Regions from separate parts of the Streptomyces sp. NBC_00704 genome, predicted to be linked through region 3. Evidence: riboswitches for the same ligand, from Rfam matches in the RefSeq annotation. Region 3 holds a riboswitch; each other region holds the start of a gene.
What was found. Region 3 has a riboswitch for cyclic di-AMP ahead of OG802_RS14415 (transglycosylase family protein). Riboswitches for the same ligand answer to the same signal wherever they lie in the genome.

Region 1: linked by a shared signal. The riboswitch ahead of OG802_RS16840 (M23 family metallopeptidase) and the one ahead of OG802_RS14415 (transglycosylase family protein) in region 3 are both predicted to bind cyclic di-AMP.
Region 2: linked by a shared signal. The riboswitch ahead of OG802_RS20830 (transglycosylase SLT domain-containing protein) and the one ahead of OG802_RS14415 (transglycosylase family protein) in region 3 are both predicted to bind cyclic di-AMP.
Region 4: linked by a shared signal. The riboswitch ahead of OG802_RS29950 (M23 family metallopeptidase) and the one ahead of OG802_RS14415 (transglycosylase family protein) in region 3 are both predicted to bind cyclic di-AMP.

Annotation. Positions count from the first base shown of each region.
Region 1 covers NZ_CP109000.1:3,875,335-3,880,885, reverse strand. The annotation lists gene OG802_RS16865 (hypothetical protein) at 1-22, shown strand, start outside; gene OG802_RS16860 (GTP cyclohydrolase II) at 9-650, opposite strand; gene OG802_RS16855 (MarR family winged helix-turn-helix transcriptional regulator) at 816-1,340, opposite strand; gene OG802_RS16850 (dihydrofolate reductase family protein) at 1,412-2,539, shown strand; tRNA gene OG802_RS16845 (tRNA-Met) at 2,614-2,687, shown strand; cyclic di-AMP (ydaO/yuaA leader) riboswitch at 2,991-3,157, shown strand; gene OG802_RS16840 (M23 family metallopeptidase) at 3,167-4,201, shown strand; gene OG802_RS16835 (aldo/keto reductase) at 4,432-5,376, shown strand.
Region 2 covers NZ_CP109000.1:4,757,814-4,763,364, reverse strand. The annotation lists gene OG802_RS20840 (LolA family protein) at 1-598, opposite strand, end outside; gene OG802_RS20835 (polyprenyl synthetase family protein) at 961-1,971, opposite strand; cyclic di-AMP (ydaO/yuaA leader) riboswitch at 3,012-3,228, shown strand; gene OG802_RS20830 (transglycosylase SLT domain-containing protein) at 3,232-3,711, shown strand; gene OG802_RS20825 (HAD family hydrolase) at 3,857-4,681, opposite strand; gene fahA (fumarylacetoacetase) at 5,057-5,551, shown strand, end outside.
Region 3 covers NZ_CP109000.1:3,307,426-3,312,976, forward strand. The annotation lists gene eno (phosphopyruvate hydratase) at 1-880, opposite strand, end outside; gene OG802_RS14415 (transglycosylase family protein) at 1,273-1,986, opposite strand; cyclic di-AMP (ydaO/yuaA leader) riboswitch at 1,990-2,175, opposite strand; gene OG802_RS14420 (transglycosylase family protein) at 2,384-3,457, opposite strand; gene OG802_RS14425 (cytochrome P450 family protein) at 3,647-4,957, opposite strand; gene OG802_RS14430 (nucleoside triphosphate pyrophosphohydrolase) at 5,173-5,551, opposite strand, start outside.
Region 4 covers NZ_CP109000.1:6,898,515-6,904,065, reverse strand. The annotation lists gene OG802_RS29955 (SGNH/GDSL hydrolase family protein) at 80-865, opposite strand; gene OG802_RS29950 (M23 family metallopeptidase) at 1,151-2,116, opposite strand; cyclic di-AMP (ydaO/yuaA leader) riboswitch at 2,121-2,298, opposite strand; gene OG802_RS29945 (alpha-galactosidase) at 2,583-4,658, opposite strand; gene OG802_RS29940 (tyrosine-protein phosphatase) at 4,868-5,551, shown strand, end outside.

The DNA.
Region 1 (5,551 bases), 570 kb from region 3:
CGGAGGCGTCAGACCGCGCTGAGGCCGGTGAGGGAGGCCAGCGGCAGGGTGTGCTGGGTCTGGAGGACCTTCGCGCGCAGGTAGCGCACGTTGTGCGGGGTGGTGAAGACGCCGGTGGGCACGCGGTCGTGGACGTCGATGCCCAGGCCCCGCAACTGCTCGGCCTTGTCGGGGTTGTTGGACAGCAGGTCCAGGCTGGTGATGCCGAGGGCGCGCAGCATCTGGGCGGCGGCCGTGTAGTCGCGGTCGTCCTCGGGCAGGCCGAGGGCGGCATTCGCGGCGTAGGTGTCCAGGCCCTGGTCCTGGAGTGCGTACGCGTCGAGCTTGTTGTAGAGGCCGATGCCGCGCCCCTCCTGGCGGAGGTAGAGCAGGACGCCGCCCGTCGCCGCTATCCGCTCGACGGCCTCGCGCAGTTGGGGGCCGCAGTCGCAGCGGGCGGAGCCGAACGCGTCGCCGGTGAGGCATTCGGAGTGCAGCCGGACCAGCGGGGTGGCGCCGGGCGCGGGGTCGCCGAGCACGACGGCGACGTGCTCCAGGCTGTCGGTCAGCCCGTGGAAGGTGACGAGTTCGGCGTCGACCGAGTAGCCGTCGTGGAAGCGCAGCGGAACCCGGACGCGGGCGCGCGGGGTGGCGGCGGGGGTGTCGGGCATGCGGGTCTCCCGGGTCCGGGGGCGAATGACGTGGTGATGCGGTGATGCGGTGATGCCGTGATGCGGTGGTGCCGTGTCGGCTACTGCTTCAGATTTGAAGCACATCCGACGAGACGAGACCCTACCCCATGCTTGAAATTTGAAGCAACGGTCGTGTGACGCGGCTCACTGCGTCCCGGAGCAGGGCGTCGAACGCCGGCGCCAGGGGAGGTCCTCGGGCGCCGCCTCGTTCTCCCCGTCGCCCTGGAACCCCCGGGCGACCTGCGTGAAGATCTCCTCCAACTGCCCCACCTGCTCGGGGGTGAGCCGGTCGAACAGGGCGGCCCGGACGGTCGCGACATGGCCGGGGGCCGCGTCCCGCAGCACCGCCATGCCCTCGTCGGTCAGCGCCGCGACGGTGCCGCGCTTGTCCCAGCGGCACTCCTCGCGCCTCACCAGCCCGTCCTTCTCCAGCCGGGACACCGCGTAGGTCAGCCGGCTGCGGGTGATCTTCAGCCGCTCCGCGAGATCGGTCATCCGCAGCCGCCGCTCCGGGGTCTCGGAGAGGTTGGCGAGGATGGAGTAGTACGGGTGGGGCATGCCCGCGTCCTGCTGGAGCTGCCGGTCGATCGCGTCCTCCAGCAGGAGGTAGCCGGCAACGTACGCGCGCCAGGCGCGCTGCTCCTCGGGGGTGAGCCAGCGGGTCGTCATGCCCCCAGTGTAGGTTTGTTTCAAACTTGAACCAAGATCGCCGTCGGAAGACATAGCCCGGGAGCACGTCGATGCCGTACCCGTACGTCCTGCTGTCCGCCGCCGTCTCCCTCGACGGCTACCTGGACGACACCGGCCCCGAGCGGCTGCTGCTCTCGAGCCCCGCCGACTTCGACCGCGTCGACGCCGTACGGGCCTCCGTGGACGCCGTCCTCATCGGCGCCGGCACGATCCGCGCCGACAACCCCCGCCTCCTCGTGAACTCCCCCGAGCGCCGCGCCGCCCGCGTCGCCGCCGGACGGCCCCCGTACCCCCTCAAGGTCACCGTCAGCGGCTCCGGCGACCTGGACCCCGACGCGAACTTCTGGCACACGGGCGGCGCGAAGGCCCTGTACACGACGGACAAGGGCGCCGAACGGGCCCGCGCGCTCGGCATCGCCGCCGACCTCGTCCCGCTCGGCCCCGAACTGGACTGGCGCCGCCTCCTCACCCACCTCCACGACGAACTCGGCGTGCGACGCCTCATGGTCGAGGGCGGCGGAACCGTCCACACCCAGCTGCTCTTGCAGGGGCTCGCCGACGAACTCCAGCTCGTCCTCGCCCCGCTGTTCGTGGGCGACCCGGACGCGCCCCGCCTCTTCGGGCCCGGCGGCTACCAGGGCGGACGCCTGCGCCTGGTGGAGACCCGGCGCATCGAGGACGTCGTCCTGCACCGCTACGAGCCCACCGCCCCCGGCGCCGGACCGCTCGCCGCCGCGGCCGACCGGCACTGGCTCGCCCTGGCCTGCGAGCTGGCCGCCCAGTGCCCGCCCTCGGACACGGCGTTCAGCGTCGGCGCGGTGATCGTCGCCGCCGACGGGACGGAACTCGCCCGCGGGCACTCCCGCGAGGCCGGCGACCCGCTCGCGCACGCCGAGGAGGCCGCCCTCGCCAAGCTCGGCCCCGCCGACCCGCGCCTGCGCACGGCCACCGTCTACAGCAGCCTCGAACCCTGCGCCCGCCGCTCCTCCCGGCCCGCCCCCTGCGCCCGGCTCATCCTCGACGCGGGCGTGCGCCGGGTGGTCACGGCCTGGCGGGAGCCGGACACCTTCGTGACCGAGGCGGACGGCGCCGGTCTGCTGACGGCCGCGGGCGTCGACGTCCTCCTCCTGCCGGAGTACGAGGAGCGGGCGAAGGCCCCCAACCGGCACCTGGTGTGAGGCGCCCTGATGTGAGGCGTCCGGGAGCGTGGTCATCGGGGCCCCGGAAGTAGCGTAGACTGGAGTCACAACGACGCGGGGTGGAGCAGCTCGGTAGCTCGCTGGGCTCATAACCCAGAGGTCGCAGGTTCAAATCCTGTCCCCGCTACTGAAGGCCGAGGGCCGGAATCCGAAAGGGTTCCGGCCCTCGGTGCGTTTCCCCCGAACCTCCCCCTCACGGTGCGTGACCGTACGGCCGCCCTGTGCACGGGTGCTGAGTCGCCGTCAGAACGCCTGTGGCCACGGGGGCGTGCGAGGCCGGGGTCAACTCGCCCGTTTTCGGCCGCTGATGGCCTGAAAGTCCAGGTCGGAAATGTTGTTGATCAAGCAGAAGAGCTTGGAAACCCACCCCCGGGTCTATTAACGTTCGATAACGCAGCGCGGCCGTCCCAGCCGGCACCAGAGCCGGCTCCGTGCGCACGCGCCGAATCCCGCAAGGGAACCGGGGAACCACCACCTTGGGGTGAATCACGCGGAAGCCGTCGTGAACTCGCAGAGTCCACGACCGGTATACGCGCGTAGGAGACCTTCCCGCTCCGAACCCGTCAGCTAACCCGGTAGGCGACGGAAGGAAAGGAGCGCGCCCTCGTGGCGTCCAACCCGCCTGCCCCCGAGGCCCCGTACGCGCCGAGCCAGTGGTCCGCCGACTCCTTCGGCTACGGCGACCACCGCACCGACGAGGGTCCCTGGGAGGAGTGGAACCCCACCGCGGACTCCGTCCGCCCGGTCCGGGGCAAGCACCGGGTCGCCAAGCAGCGCGGCGGCGGGTTCGCCCGCAGCTCCACCGTCCTCGGCGTCGGCGTCATAGCCGCGGTCAGCGCGGGCGGGATGGCCAGCGCCAACACCGGCAAGGCCCCGGTCTCCATCTCGATACCGGACCTGCCGAACGTCGGCTCCCTCATCTCCGACGACGAACCCGCCCCGGAGACCGCGTCCGCCCTGAGCGCCTTCGGGTCCGAGACCGCCGTCGACACCACCGACGCCGACGACAGCGGCGCCGCCGACGCGGGCGAGGCCCTGCGCAGCCGGATCATGGCGCAGGTCGAGTCGCAGCACACCCAGTACGAGGTCAAGGCGGCGGCCGACGCGAAGAAGGCCGAGGCCGACGCCGTCGCCAAGGCCGAGAAGGAAGCGCGCGCCAAGGCCGCCGCCGCGAAGAAGAAGGCCGCCGAGGAAGCCGCCGAGAAGGCCGAGGCCGCGCGTCTCGCCGAGCTGGCCAAGCAGTACACGCTGCCGACCTCCTCGTACACGATCACCTCGACCTTCGGGCAGGCCGGCTCCCTCTGGTCCTCCGGCTACCACACCGGTCTCGACTTCGCCGCGCCCACCGGCACCCTCATCAAGGCTGTCCACAGCGCCACCGTCACCGAGGCGGGCTGGGCCGGTTCCTACGGCTACCGCACCATCCTCACTCTGGACGACGGCACCGAGCTGTGGTTCTGCCACCAGTCGTCGATCAACGTCAGCGTCGGCCAGAAAGTGGCCACCGGTGACGTGATCGGCCGCGTGGGCGCGACCGGCAACGTCACCGGCGCCCACCTCCACCTCGAGGTGCACCCGGACGGCAACCCCACCGGCATCGACCCGGCGGCCTGGCTGCGCGGCAAGGGCCTCAACCCCTGAGACACCCCTGGGGCGCCCGTCCGGAACGTCCCTGAGGATGTGCCCGACGGGCGCCCTGGGACGGGCGCCCTGGAGCATGTGGCGCGGCACGCCGCCGAGTACACGCCGCCGAGTACACCCCTGAAGCCGCGCCGGGCAGACCCGGTCGTGCCGGGTGCGGCGCGGCTGTTCACATGTTCTTCGCGGTACGGGCGGAATGGGCGCGGGCGTGGTGACCGTTGAGTTGAACCATGACTGTTCTGCGCACTCTCGGCTCCTCCGACCTCGAGGTCTTCCCGCTCGCCCTCGGCGGCAACGTCTTCGGCTGGACGGCGGACGAGGCGGCCTCCTTCGCCGTGCTCGACGCCTACGCGGCCGCCGGCGGCAACTTCGTCGACACCGCCGACTCCTACTCCGCCTGGGTCGACGGCAACTCGGGCGGTGAGTCCGAGATCGTCATCGGCAGGTGGGTGAAGGCGCGGGGCAACCGCGACGACGTGGTCATCGCCACCAAGGTGAGCCAGCACCCCGAGTTCCCCGGCCTGTCCGCCGACAACATCAAGGCCGCCGCCGACGCCTCCCTCCGCCGGCTGGGCACCGACCGCATCGACCTCTACTACACCCACTTCGACAAGACCGAGGTGCCGGTCGAGGAGATCGTCGGCGCGCTCGACGAGCTGGTGCGGGCGGGCAAGGTGCGGCACATCGCCGCCTCCAACATCTCTCCCGAGCGCCTCCAGGAGTCCCTGGAGTTCTCCGACCGCGAGGGCCTGGCCCGGTACGTCGCCCTCCAGCCCCACTACAACCTGGTCTCGCGCGACACCTACGAGGGCGGCCTCCAGGACGTCGCCGCCCGCTTCGGCCTCGCCGCCGTCCCGTACTTCGCGCTGGCCTCCGGCTTCCTCACCGGCAAGTACCGGCCCGGCACGACCGTGCGGAGCGCCCGTTCCGGCAGCGCCGCCAAGCACCTCGACACGGAGCGGGGACGCCGGGTCCTGAGCGCCCTGGACGAGGTCGCCCGGGCCCACGACGCCGAGGTCGCCACGGTCGCCCTGGCCTGGCTCGCCGCGCAGCCGACGGTGGCCGCGCCGATCGCCTCCGCCCGCACGGTCGAGCAACTGCCCGCGCTGCTGGCACTGGCGGACCTGGAACTGACGAGCACGGAACTCGACACCCTGACGCGGGCTTCGGCCTGATCGGGGAGCCTGCGGCCTGATCCGGGGTCCTGCGGGGTGCGGGACGCGGGATGCGGGTTCCGGGCTCCGGCTGATCCGGTCCCTGGGCTGGTCCGGTCCGGTCCTCGGGCTGGCCCGGTCCTTGGGCTGATCGTGTCCTCGGGCTGAAGCGGATTCGCCCTTCTCATGCGGCTTC
Region 2 (5,551 bases), 1.5 Mb from region 3:
GCGTGGCCGGGACCGGGGTCCGCGCCTTGCCAGGGGCCTCGCCCGGCTCCTTGCCCGCGCTCTCGTCGACGGTGGAGTGGTAGACCTCGTTGGACGCGCTGTCGTACCCCCACACGTTCTTGCCGTTATGGATGACGCTGTACTCGGCGGCCCGCTCCAGCAGCGAGACCTTCTGACGGTCCGGGCCGTCGGCCGCGACGCGCAGGGTGTGCGTGCCGGACGCCAGCTCGGTGAGCTTGGCCTGGGGGTCGGCGGACGAGCCGTCGCCGCCCTGCGCCGCTCCGGAGAGCAGCCCGCTCTCCAGCCCGCCGAGGTCGGGCAGCCCGAGGTCGGTGGTGATCTTCACCGTTCCGGACAGCTGCTGCACGTCCGAGGCGGCGATCTTGTCGAGGAGCTGCTGCGCGGTGATCTTCGGCAGGTCGGGGTCGCCGGAGTCGGCGAGTGCCGGGACGAGCCCGATCGTCGCCGCCGCGACACCGATCACGGTGACCGGAACGACGTACCGTGCGGCCTTGCGGCGTCGGAGGCGCAGGTCGTCGGCCTCCCCGCCGGTCGCCTCCCCGCCGGTCATGGTGGCGTCGGATTCCTTCGGTGCCATGTGTGCCTTACCTCCGTCGTCGGCGGCGGCTGGTCGTCTCGCGCTGCGTTCCCCGCCCCAAGCCGCCATTCTCACCCGAATCGGTGAGGAGTGGTGTTTTCGGTAGTCCCCATCTGACCAAATCAGCCGACGACAAGCGTCAACCCGAGGGCTCAACTCCACATACGCCTGCGGTATGACACGACCCTGACGTGAGGGCGACGGCCCGTAGGGGTGTGGGGGTGTGGGGGTCTGGGGGTCTGGGGCTGTGGAGAGCGGGCACCCCGGACGGGACGGGAGGAAGAGCGGACGGCGGGAGAGGAAGCGGGGGCGGCGGGGAGCCAGGGGGAGAGGGGGCGGCGGGGGCGGCGGAGCAGGCGGGGTCAGCCCGCCCGGTGGACCACCGCGTCGCAGAGTTCCATCAGGGCGGCCTTGGCGTCGCACTCCCGCAGCGGCGCCAGCGCGGCGCGCGCGTCCTTGGCGTACCGCACGGTGTCCCGGCGGGCCTGCTCCAGGGCCGGGTGGGCCCGGAGCGCGCCGAGGGCCTCGTCGAGGCGGGCGTCGTCGCTGAGGTCGGAGTCCAGCAGCTCGCACAGCGCGATGTCCTCGGGCAGCGCCAGCCGCGCCGCGCGCTCACGCAGCCGCAGCACCGGCAGCGTGGGCACGCCCTCGCGCAGGTCCGTGCCGGGCGTCTTGCCCGACTCGCGCGAGTCGGACGCGATGTCCAGGACGTCGTCCGCGAGCTGGAACGCGACGCCCAGCCGCTCGCCGTACTGCGTCAGGACGTCGACGACCGTCTCGTCGGCGCCCGACATCATCGCCCCGAACCGGCAGGCCACCGCCACCAGCGAGCCCGTCTTGCCGCCGAGGACGTCGAGGTAGTGATCGACCGGATCCCGGCCGTCCGTCGGACCGGCCGTCTCCAGGATCTGGCCGGTGACCAGCCGCTCGAACGCCTCCGCCTGCACCCGCACCGCCTCCGGGCCGAGGTCGGCCAGGATGTGGGAGGCGCGGGCGAAGAGGAAGTCGCCCGTGAGGACGGCGACGGAGTTCCCCCAGCGGGCGTTGGCGCTGGGCACCCCGCGCCGCACGGCGGCCTCGTCCATCACGTCGTCGTGGTACAGGGTGGCCAGGTGGGTCAGCTCCACCACCACGGCCGACGGCACGACACCCGGCGCGTGCTTGTCCCCGAACTGCGACGCGAGCACCACGAGCAGCGGCCGGAACCGCTTCCCGCCCGCCCGCACGAGGTGCTGTGCCGCCTCCGTGATGAAGGGGACCTCACTCTTGGTGGCCTCGAGCAAGCCTTCCTCGACAGCCGCCAATCCGGCCTGGACATCGGCTTCCAGAGCCTGGTCCCGCACGCTCAGCCCGAACGGCCCGACGACGGTCACGAGGGGTCTCCTGTCTGCTGGTGTCCACTGGCGATTACGCGGTTTGTCGATAGGTCGCTGCCACCACTCAAGTCAGCGTATCCGGTCACGTTTCGATCACCGATAGCCCCCACGTCCCCCGGGCTCGAATGGGCTCGCCCGGGAACCGTCTCCGTCGGGCGGGGCGGCACCGGATTCCACCCGCCGAGTTCCTGATCAGCTCGTACGGTCGGACACCCGCCGGAACACCCATCGGATTGCCCCGGCGCCGCGAATCATGCGGCCGCACGCGGCCACCCCCGGCCACAGACCCGCACAAGCCCGACCACAGACCCGCACACGCCGGACCACACACCCGAACACTCCGGGCCGCAGATCCGCACACACCGGACGCCGGACCCGCACAGGCCGGGTCGCAGATCCCCACCCGCGGACGTCGGACCCGCACCCGCCGGACGACGAACCCGCACACACCCGCCCCGCCGGACGCTCACGCAGGAGCACGGTCCCGCACGCGCGCGCAGGCCCCAGTGCGGGCTCACGCTCCTCACGCGGACCCACACTCCCGCACCTCCCGCCGGACCCGACCCGCACCGATCCACCCCACCCCACCCCGCCCGGCGTGACGACTGTCACGCGCCCCCCTCCGTGACCGTCGCCCACTCCCCGCCCCCGGCGGGACGGTGCCGCCTCCCCGAAAGGGCGGAGCGCCCTTCCGAGGAAGGGCGGAGCGGCTCCCCCCGAGGGACGGCGCGGCGCGACGTGGCGCGACATGGCGGACGACAACTCATCGACATTCGTTTGACGACGAGTTGGGGCTAATGCCCGTTTCGCCGCCCTTGTGGACCCAGGTGAGTTGGCTCACTCCCCGAGACCGGTCACCCCTCGCCCGTCCTTCACCGATTCTCCGCACGCCTCAAGCAAGTTGACCCTTTGCACCCACAAAGGATCAAGCACCCCATAGACCACAGACCAAGGTCAATAGGGGTGATCTGTGAATCCGGTACTTGTTCCGGACATGTGCTCTCGCATACGTTCCCGGCCTGTCGGGCGGACGCCTAATCCTGCCGCCGCCCATGACACCCATCGAGAACGCACGGCAGGAGCGGGGGAACCAGGTAAGTCGCCGCAACGGATGTTCCTGACGTCCCGGATGTTTTCCGGACGTTTCGGGCAGCCCGTCGTGGCTCGGGGTGAAGTCGCGACCGTCAGGACGCGACCGGGCAGCTCCCCGCCCGAACCCGACAGCTCACCTCGCAGGCGCTGGAGAGGAAAACCGTCATGCCCGCTGCTGCTCACCGCCGCACCCGCACCGCCCGCCTCGCCCGCAAGCTCGCCGTCGCCGGCACCGGAGTCGCCGTGCTGGCACTCCCGCTGATCGGCGCCACCACCGCCTCCGCCGCGACCCCGACCGTCGCGACCGCCACCAGCCTGGGGTACTCCAACAACCTCGACGGGTGGATCCGCGCCTCGCTGCACGTCATGTCGCAGCACGGCATCCCGGGGACGTACAACGGCATCTACCGCAACGTCATCCGCGAGTCGTCCGGCAACCCCTACGCCATCAACCTGTGGGACTCCAACGCGGCCGCGGGCATTCCCTCCAAGGGACTGCTCCAGGTCATCGACCCGACCTTCCGCGCCTACCACGTCGACGGCACGTCCTGGGACTCCTACGACCCGGTCGCGAACATCACCGCCGCCTGCAACTACGCGGCCGCCCGCTACGGCTCCATCGACAACGTCTTCAGCGCGTACTGACAGCCGGCCCCCGGCACTCGGCTCCCGGCACTCGGCCCCCGGCGCGTTCGCGCGTGACACATGACGCCTGACACCTGACGTCCGGCGCGTGAACAACGCATCGAGCGCCGGGCGCACCGCCCGTGCCGAGCGCGCGGGGCCCGGCTCAGGGAAACAGTCTTTCGAGGACGACGGCCACGCCGTCGTCCTCGTTCGACGTCGTGACCTCGTCGGCCATCGCCTTGAGTTCCGGGTGCGCGTTGGCCATCGCGACACCGCGCGCCGCCCAGTCGAACATCGGGATGTCGTTGGGCATGTCCCCGAAGGCGACGGTGTCCTCGGGCCGCAGCCCCAGGTGTTCGGCGGCCAGCGCCAGCCCGGTCGCCTTGGTGACCCCGCAGGGCTGGAGTTCCACCGTGCCCGGCCCCGACATGGTGACCGTGGCGAGCGAGCCGACCACCGAGCGGGCCGTCGCCGCCAACTCGTCGTCGGACAGGAACGGGTGGCGCAGCAGCACCTTGCTGATCGGCTCGCACCACAGGTCGTCGCGGCGGGCGACGCGCAGAGCGGGCAGCGTGGGGTGCGGCATCCGGTAGCCCGGCTCGATGAGCGTCAGCCCGTCGACGCCGTCCTGGTCGACGGCCGCGTACAGCTGCCCGACCTCCGCCTCGATCTTGCCGAGCGCCGTCTCGGCCAGCTCCCGGTCCAGGGTGACCGACCACAGCAGACGGTCCGCGCCGGCGTCGTACAGCTGCGCGCCCTGTCCGCACACCGCGAGCCCCCTGCTGTGCAGACGGTCGAGCAGCGGCCGCACGCGGGGCGCGGGACGTCCCGTCACCACCAGGTGGCGTGCACCGGCGGCCGCCACCCGCGCGAGCGCGTCGAGGGACCGGTCGGAGAAGGTGTCGTCGCCGCGGAGCAGCGTTCCGTCCAGGTCGGTGGCGATGAGGGAGTACGCGGTGCGCGCGGCATATGCGGTGGGTGCGGCCATGATCAGAGAATACGGACCCCGCACCGCCCTGGTTCGACGGGAACCGAACAGCGACCGGGTCCGGTCCGGTTCTGCCAACTCCCCTTCGGCGACTGACCGTCGGTGGTTGACGACCGGCTCGAAGAAGCGCCTTCCGGCACCCGCCCGGCCGGGGCGTCGCGTGGTCCGCCGCGCCCGCAGCGCCTCCCCCACCTCCCCCGCCACCGCCGGCGCGTCCGTCCGGGCCGCCTCGACGGGCCCGCCCCCGTGCCGCTTCCCCGAGGTCGGCCGTAACGTGTGGCCCGGCTCGGCGCACCCGCGGCATCCGCGCGGAATCGGCGGGCTCACCTGGCGAGCACCACAGAGCGCACGAACACGAAAGAGAGGCAGTACCCGATGCCCCCCTTCGACCTTGCCGAGGGCGATCCCTTCGGTCCGCACAACCTGCCGTACGGCGTCTTCTCGCTGCCGGGCTCCACCGAGCGGACCGTCGGCGTCCGCCTCGGCGACCACGTCCTCGACGCGGGTGCGGCGGCCCGCGCGCTCGGCTCGTCCCACGCCGCGCTGCTCGCGGCGCCGACCCTCAACCCGCTGATGGCGGCGGGCCGTCCGGTCTGGACGCAGGTGCGTCGCGAGCTGACGGAGTGGGTGACGAGCCCGGCGCACCGAGCCACCGTCGAACCGCTCTTCCGGCCCCTGTCCGCCGTGACACTGCACCTCCCCTTCCAGGTCGCCGACTACGTCGACTTCTACTCCTCCGAGCACCACGCCCGTAACGTCGGCGCGATCTTCCGCCCGGACACCGCCGACACGCTGCTGCCCAACTGGAAGCACCTGCCGATCGGTTACCACGGACGGTCCGGCACGGTCGTCGTCTCCGGCACGGACGTC
Region 3 (5,551 bases):
CCCAGTCGTCCTCGAACAGCGGGTCCTCGATGGAGACCAGCGGATACGCGGAGACGAGCTCCTCGTAGTACTCGGTCATCTCGGCGGCCGAGCGGGACTTGCCCTCGAACTCGTACGCGCCGTCCTTGTAGAACTCGGACGCGGCCACGTCGAGGGCGAGCGCGATCTGCTCGCCGGGGACGTAACCGGCCTGCTGGATGGCCTCGATGATGAGGTCGAGCGCGGCGCGGTTGGACTCCAGGTTCGGGGCGAAGCCGCCCTCGTCGCCGAGACCGGTGGACAGGCCCTTGGTCTTCAGCACCTTCTTGAGGGTGTGGTAGACCTCGGCGCCCCAGCGCAGCGCCTCGGAGAAGGACTCCGCGCCGATCGGGGCGATCATGAACTCCTGGATGTCCACGTTGGAGTCGGCGTGCGAGCCGCCGTTCAGGATGTTCATCATCGGAACGGGCAGCAGGTGCGCGTTCGGGCCGCCCAGGTAGCGGAACAGCGGCAGGTCGCTGGCCTCGGAGGCGGCGTGGGCGACGGCGAGCGAGACGCCGAGGATGGCGTTGGCGCCGAGGGAGCCCTTGTTGTCGGTGGCGTCCAGGTCGAACATGGCCTGGTCGATCAGGCGCTGCTCGGTGGCGTCGTAGCCGACGAGCTCCGGGCCGATCTGCTCGATGACGGCGAGGACGGCTTTCTCGACACCCTTGCCGTGGTAGCGGTTGGGGTCGCCGTCGCGGAGCTCGACGGCCTCGAAGGCGCCGGTGGAAGCGCCGGACGGTACGGCGGCACGACCCGTGCTGCCGTCGTCGAGGCCGACCTCGACCTCGACCGTGGGGTTGCCTCGGGAGTCCAGGATTTCCCGGGCTACGACGACGTCGATGGACGGCACGAGCATCTCCTTCTTGGGATGTGACGCTGGTTGTGCGGGGCCCGCGGGCCGTGACGGACCGCGGCGGGCCTTGCGACTAGAGCCTAACCGTCCCCGGGCCGTCGGCAGCCGACCGACCGTCCCGTGGACAGACAGACCGTACCCATTGTTCACGCCCGGAACAAAGGGGGTGGCCGAGAAAGGCCGACGGGGGCCCGCGGACGGGCGTCCGGACAAAGAGAAACCCCGCTCCGGTGCGTACGGGGGAACACGCACCGGAGCGGGGAGCCCGTGGGGACGGGGGCGGCCCTCACCGGGTCCTCATGAGGCCCTCGCCAGGCCTTCATCAGGACCTCGTCAGGCCCGAAGTGTGCGGGCCTCGGCCGTGGGAGAGCTGTGGCTTCCCGGGGAGCCGGCTGTCACTTCAGGTGCAGCTGCTGGCCCGGGAAGATGAGGTTCGCGTCCTCGACGATGTCCTTGTTCAGCTCGAACAGCTTGTGCCAGCCGCCCTTGACCTTGTGCTTCTCGGCGATGGAGCTGAGGGTGTCGCCCTTGACGACCTTGTACTCGCCGTCGCCCTTCTTGACCTTCTTGCCGGTCGGGGTGGTGACCGTCTTGGACTTCTTGGTGGCGGCCGGACGGTCGGTGGAGCGCGAGGCGCTCTGCTTCTCGGTCGAGCGGGCGCTGCTGCCGCTGTCCGAGGAGTTGGAGGAGCTGGACGAACCGGAGGAGTTCGAGGAGTCGGAGCCGCCGTTGTACGAGGCGCCGGACAGGCCCGTGCCGCACACCGGCCAGGCGCCCTTGCCCTGGGAGGCGAGCACCTTCTCGGCGACGGAGATCTGCTGCGACTTGGAGGCCTGGTTGGCCTGCGCGGCGTACTGCGTGCCGCCGTACGCGGCCCAGGTGGAGGCGGAGAACTGAAGGCCGCCGTAGTAGCCGTTGCCGGTGTTGATGGACCAGTTGCCGCCGGACTCGCACTGGGCGACCGTGTCCCACTCGGAGGCGGTGGCGGCGGAGGCGCTGCCGGCCGCCATCAGCGGGGCGGCGATGGCGACACCGGTGACGCCGGCCAGAGCGGCGGCGCGGGTGGCCTTGGACGGACGACGGTGCTTGCCCTTGGCGGAAAACAGCATGGTGGATCCCCTCACCGACGCCTGCGAGGTGAGCTGTCGGGTTCGGGCCGTGTGAGTTGCCCGGTCACTCCTCCACGGAAGCGATCGCTTCCCGGAGGGGTGACTTCACCCCAAGCCGGATCCAGCCTCTACAGCCGGTCCCGGCGCTTACCTTGGGTCCCCCGCTCCTGCCTACGGCGCTTGACGCGACGACTGTTCCCGGACTGCCGCTGGCAGGATTCGGCGTTGCGACGGCCGGGGCTCGGGTTGCCGAGCGGCCTCGACCGTAGACACGTGATCCGCCGAATTTCAAAGACGATCAGGGCTTCTGAGACTCATCCCACACTTTCACCAAACCGGACATTCGGCGCGAAGCGTGACGTGAACTCCCGCTGTATTTACCGGGTTTTGCGCCCTATTAGGCCCCTGTGTCGAGGGTCTGACCGGGCGCGATGTCGCTCGGGTCGCCGCCGATGAGGTCCTTGTTCTCGGCGTACAGGCCGCGCCATCCGCCGTCGAGGCCAAGGGAGTCGGCGATGGACGCGAGCGAGTCCCCCTCCTGGACGACGTAGGTGGCCGCGGCGTGCCGGCCGGCGGTGGCGGGGGCGGTGCCGCTCGGCGCGACGTTCGTGGCGCTCTTGGCCGTGTCCTCGTCGGCGGTGGGCCCGCGGTGCCGGCCGGCGCCGAGGGAGCCGGTGTCGACGAGACTCCAAGAGCCCACATCCTGGCCCGAATTGTCCGACTCGTTCACTTCCGGGGTGACCGTGGAGGATCCGTCGCCCGCAGCACCCGCCCCCTTGCCCGCGGCGGAGCCGGTGGAGTCACCCGCGGCGGAGGAAGAGGCCGAAGGGGACGAAGAGGATGAAGCCGAGGAAGAGGAGGAAGCGGACTCCGAGGGCGAACCGCTGGGATCGGTGGTCGAGTCGGACGAGTCGGACGATCCGTCCGCGCCGGACGAGCCGTCACCCGAACCGTCCGCACCGCCGGTGGAGCCCGTCGAGTCCGACGACCCGGAACCGGACGATCCGGACAGCCCTCGGGACAGATCGGACAGTCCGGAGGAGGCCGAGCCGGAGGAGTCGTCCGCCAGGCCGGTGTCCACGGGCAGCGCGCCGTTCGCCTTGGTGAGGCCGGACGTCAGCCCGCAGGTCCCCCACGCGCCGATGCCCTGCGCCGCGAGCACCTTCTGCGCCACCGCGATCTGCTGGTTGCGGCTGGCCAGGTCGGGACGGGTCGCGTAGTCGAGCCCCCCGTACGTCTCCCAGTCCTTCTGGCTGAGGCTCAGACCGCCGAGCTCGCCGTCGCCCTTGTCGGCGCTCCACGAGCCGCCGGTCTCGCACTGCGCCACCTTGTCCCACACCGTGCCGTCGGCGGCGCTGGCGCCGGAGGCGGCCAGCAGCGGGATGGCGATGGCCGAACCGGTCACCCCGGCCGCGACGAGGAGGGCCGGAGCCTGACGGGGGCGACGGTGCCGACCGTTCCCGGAGAGCATGCGAGGGCCTTTCTGTGGACAGCAGTGACCGGCGCGGCGTCCGAGACCGGCCCGTCGCGCTGACGAGTGAACGTATAGGCAGACGATCACTTGTCACAAGTTCATGCCGCGCAGATCACGTGAAGATCACAGAGTTGAGGACCGGTCACCTTTGCTCCGTAGAACGGTCACACTCCGGCTGACTTTCGCTCAGATCCGGGCCTGTCCGGAGCCGGAACGTTCCGGAGCGAACTCCACCGGCAACGTCCGCAGCCCGCGCATGATGAGCCCGCCCCGCCACCTCAACTCGGCCGGATCCGCCGCCAGTCGGAGATCGGGCAGCCGTGTGAGGAGAGTGGCGAGCGCGGTCCGTCCCTCCAGCCGGGCCAGCGGGGCGCCCAGGCAGTAGTGGATGCCGTGGCCGTAGCCGAGGTGCTGGTTGTCACGACGGGACAGATCCAGCACATCGGGGTCCGCGAACCGCGCCGGGTCGCGGTCCGCCGCCGCGAGGACGACGAGGACGGGGTCGCCCGGCGCGATGTCCTGCCCGCCGATCCGCAGCGGCTCGGTCGCGAACCGCCAGGTCGCCAGTTCCACGGGCCCGTCGTAGCGCAGGAGTTCCTCGATGCCCGTCTCCAGCAGGGAGGGCTCGCCGTCGTCCCCGGCGAGCGACCTCTGCAGGCGCGCACGCTGCTCGGGGTGGGTGAGGAGGGCGTAGGCGCCGTTGCCGATGAGGTTCACCGTCGTCTCGAAACCCGCGAACAGCAGGATGAACGCCATGGCGGCGGCCTCGTTCTCGGTGAGGTGCTCACCCTGGTCGGAGGCGCGGATGAGACCGGAGATGAGGTCCTCGCCCGGCGCCGGCCGAGCGGGCAGCTCCGCGCGCTTGCGGTGGATGAGCTCCAGCAGATAGCCGCGCATCTTCTTCACCGACCGCGCGACCCCGCCACGCGGCCCGCCGCCGTGCCGGATCATCATGCCCGCCCAGTCCCGGAAGTCGTCCTGGTCCTCGCGCGGGACGCCCAGCAGGTCGCAGATGGCGTAGATGGGCAGCGGGAAGGCGAAGTCGTGGATCAGGTCGGCCTCGCCCCGCTCCGCGAACCGGTCCAGCAGCTGATCGGTCAGCTCCTGCACCCGGGGCGCGAACTCGGCGACCCGGCGGGGCGTGAACGCCTTGCTGACCAGGCGGCGCAGCCGGGTGTGGTCGGGCGGGTCGATGTTCAGCAGATGCGTCATCAGCTCGGCCTTGCGCTCGCCGGGGATACCGGTCTTCCCCTTCGCGTGCGCGGGCTCGTCGTGGTGCGCCGGATTCTTCGACAGCCGCTGGTCGGCGAGAGCCTCCTTCGCGTCGGCGTACCGCGTGACCAGCCATGCCTCGACACCACTGGGCAGTCGCGTGCGATGCACGGGCGCGTGCTCGCGCAGCCAGGCATAGGCGGGGTAGGGGTCGGTGGCGAACTCCCAGGTGAACAACTCGGGAGCGGGCGGGACGTCGGCCTGGGGACGGGGCGGGTTGGTCACTCCACGACGGTAACCGGACCCCGGAGGACGCGTTCCGCGGGCCTGCGGGGGGCGAGCGAGGACACGTTCCGGCGGGCGGCGGGGCAGGGGGGCGGGCGAGGAGGCTGGGCGGGGAGGCGGGCCGGGCAGGCGGCGTGAAGTGGTCAGCCACCGCACGCCCGCCCCGCGCCGCCGCACGCCCGCTCAACCCGCCGCGGGCGCGAAGGGTGGCCGTGCTACTCCTCCGGTATGCCTTCGGTGGCGCGGATGGCGTCGCGGTAGGCGCGGGTCGCCGCGCGGAGCGCCGCCTCGGGGTCCACGCCCTCGGACTCGGCGCGGGCGGCGAGGGCGAGCAGTTCGTAGCCGATGCCGTCGGCGGCCGGCAGGGCCACGTCCAGTCCCGCCGTCCGGGCGCGCGCGACCAGCTTGGTGGCGAGGGCCAGCCCGGGCTGGTGGAGGGGGACGCCGTCCGTCACGGACGCGCGCCGCTTCTCTTCCGCCTTCGTGCGCAGCCAGTGCTCCTTGACCTCCTCCGGTGTCGTGGCCGTGGCGTCGCCGAAGACATGGGGGTGGCGGTGGATGAGCTTGGCGACGATCGTGCCCGCGACGTCGTCG
Region 4 (5,551 bases), 3.6 Mb from region 3:
CGGTTCGGGCCCACCCGCTCGGGCCGCACCGGCTCGGCGCGTGCCCGCCGGGTGGGGCCGGCCCCTCCGCCCGCGCCCGTCAGGCGACGGCGGAGATCCGCATCCTGATGTCGTCCGGCTTCAGCGCGCCCTTGGCGACCACGTGGTCGCCGGAGGACTCCCCGCGCAGCCGGCGGCCGATCCACGGCACGAGGTACTCGCGCGCCCAGTGGACGTCGTCGCGCCGCACCTCGAGGGTGCCGCGCGGCGGGAGCACCGGCCAGGGCTGCTCCGGGTCGGCCGGCACCTCCAGGCCCAGGACCTGGCCGGCGCGCAGCGCCACGCGCGTGTGCCCCTCCGGGGAGAGGTGCAGCCGGTCGCCGTCCCAGGCCCTGCGGTCCTGCACGGACTTCAGGGACCACAGGTCGAGCACCGGACAGCCGTAGCGGTCGGCGACGGCGCGCACATGTCCGTTGTACGTGGCGATCTTGCCGCGCAGGTGCTTGAGCACGGGGACGCCACGGGTGTCGAAGCCGGTGGTCACCATGACGGTGCCGGCGACGGCGCTCAGGGCCGAGATCGCGCGCTCGAAGCGCTCGGCGACCTCGTCCGGGTCGGTGCCGGGACGGAGGATGTCGTTGCCGCCCGCGCAGAAGGAGACCAGGTCCGGGGCGAGTTCCACGGCCCTGGGGAGCTGGTCCTCCATGATCTGGTCGAGCAGCTTCCCGCGGACCGCGAGGTTGGTGTAGTCGAAGTCGCCCTCGGGCCGCCGGTCCGCGAGGAGGACCGCGAACCGGTCCGCCCAGCCGACGAAGGCCCCGTCCGGGCCCGGGTCGCCTACGCCCTCGGTGAAGCTGTCCCCCACCGCCACGTACGACCCGATCACTGATCTGTTGTCACTCTTCGAATCGTCTGCCACAGCAGTTCATGATTCACCTTCGAATGTGACTTACGCGACCGTAGGCAGGGGTTGACGGTCGGTGAGATAAGCCACTCCTAAAGAGTTTGCCAATCAGGGAATAAGCGATCACGCCGGGACGTCGTTGGTCCGCAGACGGCTCCGTGCGGTGCGGGACCGGTGGCGTGCGGACAGCCCGAAGGCCGGGCCCCGGATCCTTCGATCGGTGGGGGCCCGGCCTTCGGCTGCGTGTCAGGCGGGGTGGCCGGGGGGTCAGCCGACGGAGACGCCGTGCGCGCGCAGGTAGGCGATCGGGTCCACGTCGGAGCCGTAGTCCGGCGTGGTGCGGATCTCGAAGTGCAGGTGCGGACCGGTGACGTTGCCGGTCGCCCCGGAGAGGCCGACCTGCTGGCCCGCGGTCACGGTCTGGCCGGCCGAGACCGAGAGCTGGGAGAGGTGGGCGTACTGGGCGTAGTAGCCGTCGGCGAGCCTGATGACGACCTGGTTGCCGTACGCGCCGCCCCAGCCCGCGGACACGACGGTGCCCGCGCCCACGGCCTTCAGGGTGGTGCCGGTGGGGACGACGAAGTCCGCACCCGTGTGGTAGCCGCTGGACCACATGCTGCCCGACTGGTGGTACGGGGTGCCGATGGCGGCCCCGGACACCGGCAGGACGTAACCGCCGGCGCTGCTCTCGGCGGCCTGGGTCGTCTTCGGGGAGGAGGCCGACGTCTTCGACGCGGAGGACTGCGAAGCCTTCGACGAACCCGACGCGGACGGCGACTTGGGGGACGCGGACCGGGAGGACGACGAGCCGGACGGCTGGTGGGCGCCGGAGGCGGCCTTCTTGCCGATCGACAGCCGGAGGCCGGGGTGGATCAGCGACGGGTCGTCGCCGACGACCGCGCGGTTGTCGCGGTAGAGCCGCTGCCAGCCGCCGCTGACGTTCTGCTCGTCCGCGATCTTCGAGAGGTAGTCGCCGGACCGCACGGTGTACGTCTTCGCGGTGGCGGTCTTGCGGGTCGTCCCGGCGGCCTGGACGGCCTGGACGGCCTTTTCCGGGGCCGTCTGCGTGACGGACTGCGCGGACGTCTGGGCGACCGACCCGGGGGTGGCCGCGTGAGCGCCGGAGGCGCCCATCAGCGGCAGGGCGAGTGCGGCTCCGCCCGTTCCGGCGACGGCTATGGAGCGGGTGAGACGCTGGGCCTTGGGACGGCGGTGCTTACCCTTCGCGGGCATGACGAATTCCTCTCCGGCGCCTGCGAGGTGAGCTGTCGGGTGCGGGCTGGAGATGCCCGGCCGCGCCGAGGCGCGACTTGACCCCTAGCCTGTTCCGGGAACCGGAACAGGCGGTTGTGCCTGTGGGTCCCCCGCTCCTGCCATGCACGGGTGAGTGTGCGGGATCCGGGCGGTGGCAGGATTCGGCGTCCGTCCGGATTGGGGTGGAACGTAAGCGACCCGGACGCACGGAGACAAGCGAAGGTTGCACCGTTCACGCGTTTCTCTTGATCCCCGCCGGGGATCCCCCGTCACCCTGCGTGAAACACGTGCCTCTCCCACCCTCAAGGCACAGGAGAACCACGCGAATTACGTGAACATGACGCGCGACGTACGGTCACGGATATGACGCTGCTCACGTGACGGTTCTCCAGTCCCCCCTATTTCCCGGCGAGTTGGAACGAAGGCTTCAATTCGGACAGAAAGCTCAGATGCGACGCAGTCGGATAACCGTCGCATCGAGGTCACCGCGCAGGCCGACCCGGAGTCCGTGGTGCAGCAGCACCGCACCCCGGTGCACTTCGCCCGTTTCGCGGCATTCGTACGACGCCGTCGGGTCGAGTCCGCGCAGCCGCAGGGCGGGAACGGGCTCGCCGTACCGCTGGGCCTGAAGCCAGGCGAGGACGACGCTCTCGTCGCCGCGCACGTACTGCACGGCGCTCAGCCCGCCCGCCGGAGGGCGCAGCCGGTAGAGGTCGCCCTGCTGCACGAGCGGCCGGATGTCCTTGTAGAGGTCCACCCAGCGACGCGCCTCGGCGAGTTCGTCCTCGCTCCACTCGGAGAGGTCGCCGCCGACGCCGAGGACCCCCGCCATGGCGCTGACGAACCGGAAGCGCAGCGAACTCACCCGGCCGTTGAGCTGGGCGTTGGGGCTGTCGGTGACCCATGCGGCCATGACGCGCGCGGGATGGATCTGACTGAAGCCGTGCTGGATGTCGAGCCGGTCGAGCGGGTCGGTGTTGTCGGAGGTCCACACCTGGTCGGTGCGGCTCATGATGCCGAGGTCGACGCGCCCGCCGCCGCCCGAACAGGACTCGAAGGCGACGCCGGGGTGGGCCTCCCGCAGCCGGTCCAGCAGGCGGTACAGGGCCCGCACGTGGTCGACCCACAGGCGCTGCGGGTAGGCGTCGTCCGGCCAGCCGGCGTCGGTGAAGCAGCGGTTGAAGTCCCACTTGACGTAGTCGATCGGGGCGCTGGAGAGCAGCCCGTGGAGCTGCTCCCAGAGGTACTCCTGGACGTCCTCGCGCGCGAGGTTCAGCATGAGCTGATTGCGGAACTCCGTCCGCTTTCGTCCCGGTTGGAACTGCACCCAGTCGGGGTGCGCCCGGTAGAGGTCGCTGTCCGGGTTGACCATCTCGGGCTCGACCCAGATGCCGAACCGCATGCCCAGGTCGTGCACCTGGTCCGCGAGGGGCTTGAGCCCGTGAGGGAAGCGGTCGGGGTTGGCGTGCCAGTCGCCCAGTCCGGCGTGGTCGCCGGTGCGCGCCCCGAACCAGCCGTCGTCGACGACGAAGAGCTCGACGCCGATCGCCGCGGCCCGCCGCGCGAGGGCCGCCTGCTGCTCCTCGGAGATGTCGAAGTAGGTCGCCTCCCAGGAGTTGAACAGCACCGGCCGGTCCTGCTCGGCGTCCGGGACGACGTGCGCGCGCTGGTAGGCGTGCCAGGCGCGGCTCGCCCCGCCGAAGCCGGCGTCGCTCCACAGGCCCGCGAAGACGGGCGTGGTGAAGGCCTCACCCGCGGCCAGGCGCAGCAGGCCCGAGTCGTCGTATCCGGCCCCGCCGGTGATCTGCACGCGCGCGTCGGGGAGTTGGGCGACGGCGATCCGCCAGGAGCCGGACCAGGCCAGCGCGCAGCCGTAGACCTCGCCGCGCTCCTCGGTGGCGTCGGTGTCGAGGGCGACCCAGGGCAGGTGCTGGTGTCCGGTGTGGCCGCGGCGGCTGCCGATGACCTTCTCGCCGTAGGTGAGCGGGGACCGCGTCAGCCGCGACTCGGCGGCCCAGCGGCCGTGCAGCTGGGACAGCCGCCATGCGTCGCGCAGCGGCAGGGTCCAGGTGGCCGAGTCGGCGCGCAGCAGCTCCAGGGGCGGTTCGCCCTCGTTGCGCACGGTGGCCCACCGCTCGACGACGTCGCCGCGCATCCGATAGTGCAGGGTGAGCGCGAGGCCGGCGTCGCGGAAGCGCAGCCGCAGCTCGTCGCCGTCGCTCTCGTGGGCCTCGAAGGTCCACTCGGTGCCGCGCCGCTCCTCGGTTCGCACGGACAGGGCGGGCCGCACGAAGCGGGGGCCGCCCTCGACCGGGTACTCCTCGTGCCCGTCGAGCGGGGCCTCGAAGGAGGCGCCGCGCTCCTGCGGCGCGAGCGCGGCGAGCGCCTCGGCGTCCGCGAGCGCGATGCGCGGGCCCCAGTGCAGATGGACCAGCTCGGCGGCCTCGGTGAGATGGAGGGCATAGCTGCTCGTGGGCCCCGAAAGGAGCCACGTACGGCCGTTGTCGGCGATCTCGGGCATCAAGCCCCCACTTTCGAACAGGTGCGATCAAACACCGACATCATCGAGTGCGGTCGGCCCGTCGGGCAACCCTCGGCGACCCGACTCCCACCTGGGCGGACGTCCTGTGGACAACCCGTTGCCCCGGGTACCCATGTCGTATGGTCGGGGAGATGTCCCGTCGGCCACCAGGAGCCGCGCCGACGGTGACCGACAGGGAGGGAGCCCCAGTGACGCAGCAGATCCCGTCGACCGAGCCCGAGCTGGCCGGCGTGCGCAACTTCCGGGACGTGGGCGGTCTGCCGACCGTGGACGGCCGGCGCGTGCGTCACGGCGTGCTCTTCCGCAGCGGTCACCTCGCGCACGCGACCGACGAGGACGCCGCGTTCCTGTCCGGCCTCGGCCTGCACACGATCTTCGACTTCCGCAACGCCGCGGACCAGAGGCTGGAGGGCCCGGACGTCGAACTGCCGGGCGTGCGCAACGTCAACCTGCCCCTGTCGGACCCGGCGGACGGCGCCGAGTTCTGGCAGATGGTCCGTGACGGCGACGTCGACCAGCTGCGCGGCATCCTCGGCGACGGCAAGGCCGCGAACCGGATGACCGCCTCCTACCGCTCGATGGTCAGGGAGCGGACGGCCGAGCACGCGCGGGTGCTGCACTCGCTGGCCGAGGACAGCCTCCCGGCCCTCATGCACTGCGCGGCGGGCAAGGACCGCGCGGGCCTGTCCGTGGCGGTGACGCTGCTGGCCGTGGGCGTGGAGCGGGACGCGATCCTCGGGGACTACCTGGAGTCCAACGCCCTGCACCGCCGCTACAAGGTGCGCCGCAGTTCCGCCTCGGGCGAGGCCTACTCCCCCGAGATCATGGAGCTGCTGAGCCCCCTCTTCGACGCCCGCGAGGAGTACCTGGCG